Regions from separate parts of the Kocuria oceani genome, predicted to be linked through region 2. Evidence: predicted binding sites of a transcription regulator. Region 2 holds the regulator's gene; the other holds the start of a gene.
The links. Region 2 encodes HrcA, which represses chaperone genes, less so after heat shock. Its sites were predicted from a motif close to TTNGCACTCGNNNNNNNCGAGTGCNAA; they were not measured.

Region 1 (3,408 bases), on a different contig from region 2:
GCCGGCGGCGACCATGTCGACGTACTCGCCGGCGGCGGCGTCGTAGCCGTGGCCGGGCTCCAGGTCGGCCACGCGGGAGACGACCACGGCGCCGTCCTGGCCGGCGTTCTGCGCGATCCAGTACAGCGGCTGGCGCAGCGCGCGGCGCACGATGCCGAGCGCGGTCGCCGCGTCGCCGGTGAGCCCGAGGTCGGACTCGTCGAGGACCTTCGCCGCGTGCACCAGGGCCGTGCCGCCGCCAGAGACGATGCCCTGCTCGAGGGCCGCGCGGGTCGAGGACACGGCGTCCTCGATGCGGTGCTTGCGCTCCTTGGCCTCGACCTCGGTGGCCGCGCCGACCTTGATCACGGAGACCCCGCCGGCGAGGCGGGCGAGCCGCTCCTGGAGCTTCTCCCGGTCCCACTCGGAGTCGGTGCGCTCCACCTCGGCGCGGATCGTGGCGACGCGCTCCTGGATCTGCTCCGGGGTCCCGCCGCCGTCGACCACCGTGGTGGTGTTCTTGGTCACCGTGACGCGGCGGGCCGTGCCCAGCTGCTCCAGGGTCACCTGGTCGAGGCTGATGCCGAGCTCGGAGGTGATGAACTCGCCGCCGGTGAGCACCGCGAGGTCCTGCAGGATCGCCTTGCGGCGGTCGCCGAACCCGGGGGCCTTGAGCGCCACGACGTCGAGGGTGCCGCGCAGCTTGTTGACCACCAGGGTGGACAGGGCCTCGCCCTCGACGTCCTCCGCGATGATGGTCAGCGGCTTCTTGGCCTGGAGGACCTTCTCCAGCACCGGCATGAGCTCCTGCACGGAGGAGATCTTGCCCTGGTACAGCAGCACCAGGGAGTTCTCCATGACCGCTTCCTGGCGCTCGGCGTCGGTCACGAAGGACGGGGAGAGGTAGCCCTTGTCGAACTGCATGCCCTCGGTGACCTCGAGCTCCACCTCGGTGCTGGAGCCGTCCTCGACGGTGATGACACCGTCCTTGCCGACCGTCTCGAAGGCCTGGGCGATGAGCTCCCCGATGGTGGGGTCCTGGGCGGAGATGGTCGCCACGTGGGCGACGTTGACGCCCTCGACCGGGCGGGCGTTGTCCAGCAGGCGCTGCGCGACGGCCTCGACGGCCTTCTCGATGCCGCGCTTGAGGCTCAGGGGGTCCGCCCCGGCGGCCACGTTGCGCAGGCCCTCCTTGACGAGCGCCTGGGCCAGCACGGTGGCGGTGGTGGTGCCGTCGCCGGCGACGTCGTTGGTCTTGGTCGCCACCTCCTTGGCGAGCTGCGCGCCGAGGTTCTCGTAGGGCTCGTCGAGCTCGACCTCGCGGGCGATGGTCACGCCGTCGTTGGTGATCGTGGGGGCGCCCCACTTCTTGTCGAGCACCACGTTGCGCCCGCGGGGGCCGAGGGTGACCTTGACGGTGTCGGCGAGCTTGTTGACGCCGTTCTCGAGGGACTTGCGGGCGGCATCGTCGAATGCCAGCTGCTTGGCCATGGGCGAAGAGCTCCTTCTGGGTGGCTGGTGGTCCAGCGGGGTTCGGGAATTCGGGGACGACGAAGGGTGCCCGCCGCGGGCCCGCCGGGAAAGCGGGGCGCGCGGCGGGCACCCTTCGTCAGGACTGCGCGGCCTGCTGCGCCGGCTCTACTTCTCGACGACGGCGAGGACGTCGCGGGCCGGGAGCACCAGGTACTCCTCGCCGTTGTACTTGACCTCGGTCCCGCCGTACTTGGAGAAGATCACGACGTCGCCCTCCTTGACGTCGACCGGGATGCGGTTGCCGGAGTCGTCGACACGGCCGGGGCCCACGGCCAGGACCTTGCCCTCCTGGGGCTTCTCCTTGGCGGTGTCCGGGATGACGAGACCGGAAGCGGTGGTCTGCTCAGCGGCGAGCGGCTGAACGACGATGCGATCCTCGAGGGGCTTGATGGAGACCGACACGATCTCTCCTTCTCTGTAGGCGTGGAAAGCGGTGGGCGACCGCGGGCAGGGCCCGCCGTCGTGCTTCGGGCCGGTTGGCGCACCAACCGTCGTCGCGGTGCCGATCGATCGCCTGGCCCTTAGCACCCTCACCCGGAGAGTGCCAAGGCCGACTATAGAAGTCGCCTAGCAGTCGGTCAAGGCGAGTGCCAGCGCGGTGGAGCGGCCGGTCCCATGCCGGTCGAATTAGGGCACGCCGATGTTCTCCAATGATTTGCCTCACCCGCCCGGAACACTCTAGGTTGAGCGGTAAGGCAAGCCTTACCTCGGCCGAGAACCGGTGCCGCCCCGACGTCCCGTGCACTGCACCGGGACGTCGCCACGTGCGGCGCCCCGCCGTGCGCCCCGCCGGGGGCGGCACGACGGGACCCGCACCCGAATCCCCGCACGAAGGAACACCATGAACCGCACCCAGTACCCGGCCGCCGTCCTGGCCGCCGTCAGCGCCCTCGCCCTCACCGCCTGCGGTGGATCCCAGGGCGGCGAGACGGCGTCCGCGGAGTCCTCCGCCGCCTCCACGGTCGAGGTCGAGGACAACTACGGCACCCAGACCGTGAACGCCCCGCCGGCGTCCGTGGTCGCCACCGACAACCGGACCTTCGAGACGCTGGCGGACTGGGGCATCGAGCTGGTGGCCGCCCCGCGCGCCCTCATGCCGGACACCATCGCCTACGCCGACGACGAGTCCGTCACCGACCTCGGCAACCACCGCGAGCCCGACCTCGAGGCCGTCGTCGCGGCGGACCCCGACCTCATCGTCAACGGTCAGCGCTTCGCGGACTACCGCGATGACTTCGCCGACCTCGTGCCGGACGCCACCATCGTGGAGCTCGACCCCCGGGAGGACCAGCCCTTCGACGAGGAGCTGAAGCGGCAGACCTCGGTGCTGGGCGAGATCTTCGACCGGAGCGCGGAGGCCGAGGAGATCAACGGCGCCTTCGACGCGGCGATGCAGCGAGTCGTCGAGGAGTACCAGCCCGGGGACACGGTCATGGCCGTCACCGTCTCCGGCGGCGAGATCGGCTACATCGCCCCGGAGGTGGGGCGGACCCTGGGCCCGCTGTTCGAGATCTTCGACTTCGCCCCGGCCCTCGAGGTCGACGGGGCCACCGACGACCACCAGGGCGACGACATCTCGGTCGAGGCGATCGCGGACTCGAACCCCGACTGGATCCTCGTAATGGACCGTGACGCGGCCGTCAGCCCCGACGACGCCGAGTACACGCCGGCGCAGGAGGTCGTCGAGAACGCCGAGGCGCTGCGCAACGTCACCGCGGTGCGGGAGGACAACGTGGTGTACATGCCCAAGGACACGTACACCAACGAGGGCATCCAGACCTACACGGAGTTCTTCAACACCCTGGCCGACGCCATGGGCGAGCAGAACTGACCGACCGTGCGGACGACGGTGGTGGGGCCTCCGACGGCGGACACCACCACCGTCCCGCGCCGGGC
Region 2 (3,408 bases):
ACCCTGGCGTGCAGGTCGTCGCCCTGCCGCTCGAAGGTCGGGTCCGGATCGACCTTGAGCTCGACGTAGAGGTCCCCGTTGGGACCGCCGGCCGTGCCGGCCTCGCCCTGGCCGGAGAGGCGGATCCGGTTGCCCGAGGAGACCCCGGCCGGGATCTTGACGGTCAGCGGGCGGCGGTCGCGCACGCGGCCCTCGCCGTAGCACTCGTGGCAGGGGTGCTTGATGACCGTGCCGAAGCCGTCACAGGTGGCGCAGGGGGCGGCGGTCACCACGGTCCCGAGGATGGACTGCACCTGGCGCTGCACCTGGCCGGCGCCGTGGCAGACCTCGCAGGTCTCCGGGCGGGTGCCCTCCTGGCAGCAGCTGCCGTTGCAGGTGGGGCAGACCACCGCGGTGTCCACGGTGATCTTCTTCTCGGTGCCGAAGACCGCGTCCTTGAGGGACACGCGCACGTTGATCAGCGCGTCCTGGCCCTGGCGGGTGCGGGAGGCGGGCCCGCGCCGGCCCGCCCCGGAGCCGCCGGCGCCCTGGAAGAAGGTGTCGAAGATGTCCTGGAAGCCGAAGCCGGTGCCCGGGAACCCGCCGCCGAAGCCGGTGTCGGTGCCGTTCTCGTTGCCGGTGGCGTCGTACACCCGCCGCTTCTCGGGGTCGGCGAGGACGTCGTTGGCGTGGGAGACGCGCTTGAACTCCTCCGCGGCCTCGGGACTCGGGTTGACGTCCGGGTGCAGCCGGCGGGCCTTCTTCCGGTAGGCTTTCTTGATCTCTTCCTGGCTGGCGTCGCGGGACACACCCAGGGTCTCGTAGTGATTGCTCACCGTGGTCCGTTCTGTCGAGAGGTCTGGTGGGAGTTCTGGTGCAGGGCCCCGGCACCGGGGCCCGCGGGGGCTCAGCCCCCGAGGATACGGGAGAGGTAGCGGGCGACGGCGCGCACGGCCGCCATCGTGGACGGGTAGTCCATGCGCATGGGGCCCACGACCCCGACCTTGGACTGGGGCCCGTAGCCGGTGGCGACGACCGCCGCCTCGGACAGGGGCCCCGCGGCGTTCTCCGCGCCGATGCGCACGGCCACGCCGCGGGCGTCCTGCTCCATCTCGGAGAGCAGCCGGAGCATGACGACCTGCTCCTCGAGCGCCTCCAGGACGGGGCCGATGCTCAGGTGGAAGTCCCCGGTGGCGCGGGCGAGGTTGGCGGTGCCGGCCATGACCATGCGGTGCTCGGCCCCGCCCGCGGCCAGGGCCCCGACGACCTCGGCCACCGTCTCGGCGGCCGGGCGCAGCGCGGGCGCCATGTCGGCGGTCATGGTCACGAGCGCCGCGGGCACCGCGGCCAGGGAACGGCCGACGGCCGCGGCCAGCACCCGGGTGCGCAGCTCGAGCAGCTGCGTCTCCTCCAGGGGGGCGGGCAGCACCGCCACGCGCTGCGCGACCCGTCCGTTGGTGGGGATGAGCACCACGAGCACCCGGCCCGCGCCGAGGTCGACGACCTCCACGTGGCGCACCGTCACCCCGGACGCGTTCGGGTACTGCACGACCGCCACCTGGTGGGTGAGCTGGGCGAGCAGGCGCACGGTGCGCTCCATGACGTCGTCGAGGTCCGCGGCGTCGTCGAGCAGGCTCTGGATGGCCCGGCGCTCCGGGCCGGACAGCGGCTTGACGGCCGCGATCTGGTCCACGAACGTCCGGTAGCCCTTGTCGGTGGGGATCCGGCCGGAGCTCGTGTGGGGGGCCGTGATCAGGCCCTCTTCCTCGAGCGCGGCCATGTCGTTGCGCACGGTGGCCGAGGAGACACCGAGCCGGTGCCGCTCCACGAGGGCCTTGGAGCCCACGGGCTCCTGGAAGTGCACGTAGTCCTCCACGATGGCCTGCAGGATCTGCAGTCGTCTCGGATGGTTCACGTCGCTCCTCCCCGTCGTCTCCTCGGCACCCGGGCCGCCTGGCACTCGGGCGGCCACAGTGCCAGCGCGATCCAGTGTAGCCCCCGTGTCCGACCCCACGGTCCCGCCCGCCCGGTTTGGTACGCTTCCGGCTGATCCGCGCCGGACGGGCGGGACCGCGACCGGGAGGACGAGCATGAGCGACTACGGCTGGGGGCCGCGCAGCCTCGACGACGCGGGCCTGGCCCGGCGGAAGCCGGTCTCCGCGGAGGTGCCGGTCGCCCCCGGGCTGCTCCTGGAGGACGTCACCACCGGCTGGGTCGGGGCGGTCGTGTCCCTGGAGACGATCGGCGGGATGCGGGTCATGGGCCTGGAGGACCGCCGCGGCCGGGTCAAGGCGTTCCCGCTCGGGCCGGGCTTCCTGCTGGAGGGCGAGCCCGTCGTCGTCGTGGAGCCCCGCCGGGCCCCGGCGGCGAAGCGGCCCGGGCGCACCCGCTCCGGCTCCGTGGCCGTGGAGGGGCTGCGCGCAAGCACCGCCAAGGCCTCCCGCGTCTGGGTCGAGGGCTACCACGACGCCGAGCTCGTGGCCAAGGTCTGGGGCCACGACCTGGCCGTCGAGGGCATCGTCGTGGAGCCGCTGCACGGCGTCGACGACCTGCCGGCGGCGGTGCAGGAGTTCGGCCCGGGCCCGGGCCGGCGGCTGGGCATCCTCGTGGACCACCTCGTGCCCGGCTCCAAGGAGTCCCGGATCGCCGAGCGGACGATGCGCCTGCCCGGGGCGGGCGGCAACGTGCTGGTGCTGGGCCACCCGTACGTGGACATCTGGCAGGCGGTCCGGCCCCCGGTCCTCGGCATCGAGGCCTGGCCCGAGGTCCCACGGGGCACCGACTGGAAGACCGGCACCGCCGCGGCCCTCGGCTGGCCGCACCGCACGCCCGGGGACCTCGGGCGGGCGTGGCAGCACATCCTCTCCCGGGTGGACAGCTACGCCGACCTCGAGCCCGCCCTCCTGGGGCGGGTCGAGGAGCTCATCGACTTCCTTACCGCCCCGGGAGCCTGAGCCCCCGGGCCGGCGCGACCGCCATCACGTCACACTGGCACACGTGCGCGGGCGAACCCCGTGCAACTTCCGAACCGGCCGGTAGAATCGAGCCACGCCATCCGCCGACCGCAGCCGCGCCGCGGTCCCACCCCCGAAGGACTTCCGTGCCCGTGCAGACCGACCCCCGATCGAGCCACGAGAACGCCGAGGCCCCGTTCGAGGGCCTCTCCCCCGTGGCGCAGCCGCTCACCGTCGCCGAGGACCACCAGTGGGCGACCCTGGCGCACTTCGCCGGGGTGGTCGGCTTCGTGCCCTCGTTCCTCATCCACCGCGTCTTCCGCCGCCGGGGGAGGTTCACCGAGCAGGAGTCGCGGGAGGCGATGAACTTCACCCTGCTGCCCACGCTCGTGGTGGTCGCCGGCGTGCTGCTCGCCCCCGTCCCGTTCGTCGGCTGGTTCTTCGCGCTCGCCGCCGCCGCGGCCTGGCTGCTGCT

Region 1: the regulator HrcA is predicted to act here: its motif matches at 2,080-2,106, upstream of groES (co-chaperone GroES).

The regions. Positions count from the first base shown of each region.
Region 1 covers NZ_JARAMH010000002.1:13,969-17,376, reverse strand. The annotation lists gene groL (chaperonin GroEL) at 1-1,470, opposite strand, end outside; gene groES (co-chaperone GroES) at 1,618-1,914, opposite strand; gene PU704_RS02035 (siderophore ABC transporter substrate-binding protein) at 2,354-3,343, shown strand.
Region 2 covers NZ_JARAMH010000007.1:220,434-223,841, reverse strand. The annotation lists gene dnaJ (molecular chaperone DnaJ) at 1-815, opposite strand, end outside; gene hrcA (heat-inducible transcriptional repressor HrcA) at 887-1,894, opposite strand; gene PU704_RS10170 (DUF3097 domain-containing protein) at 2,070-2,933, shown strand; gene PU704_RS10165 (DUF4870 domain-containing protein) at 3,080-3,408, shown strand, end outside.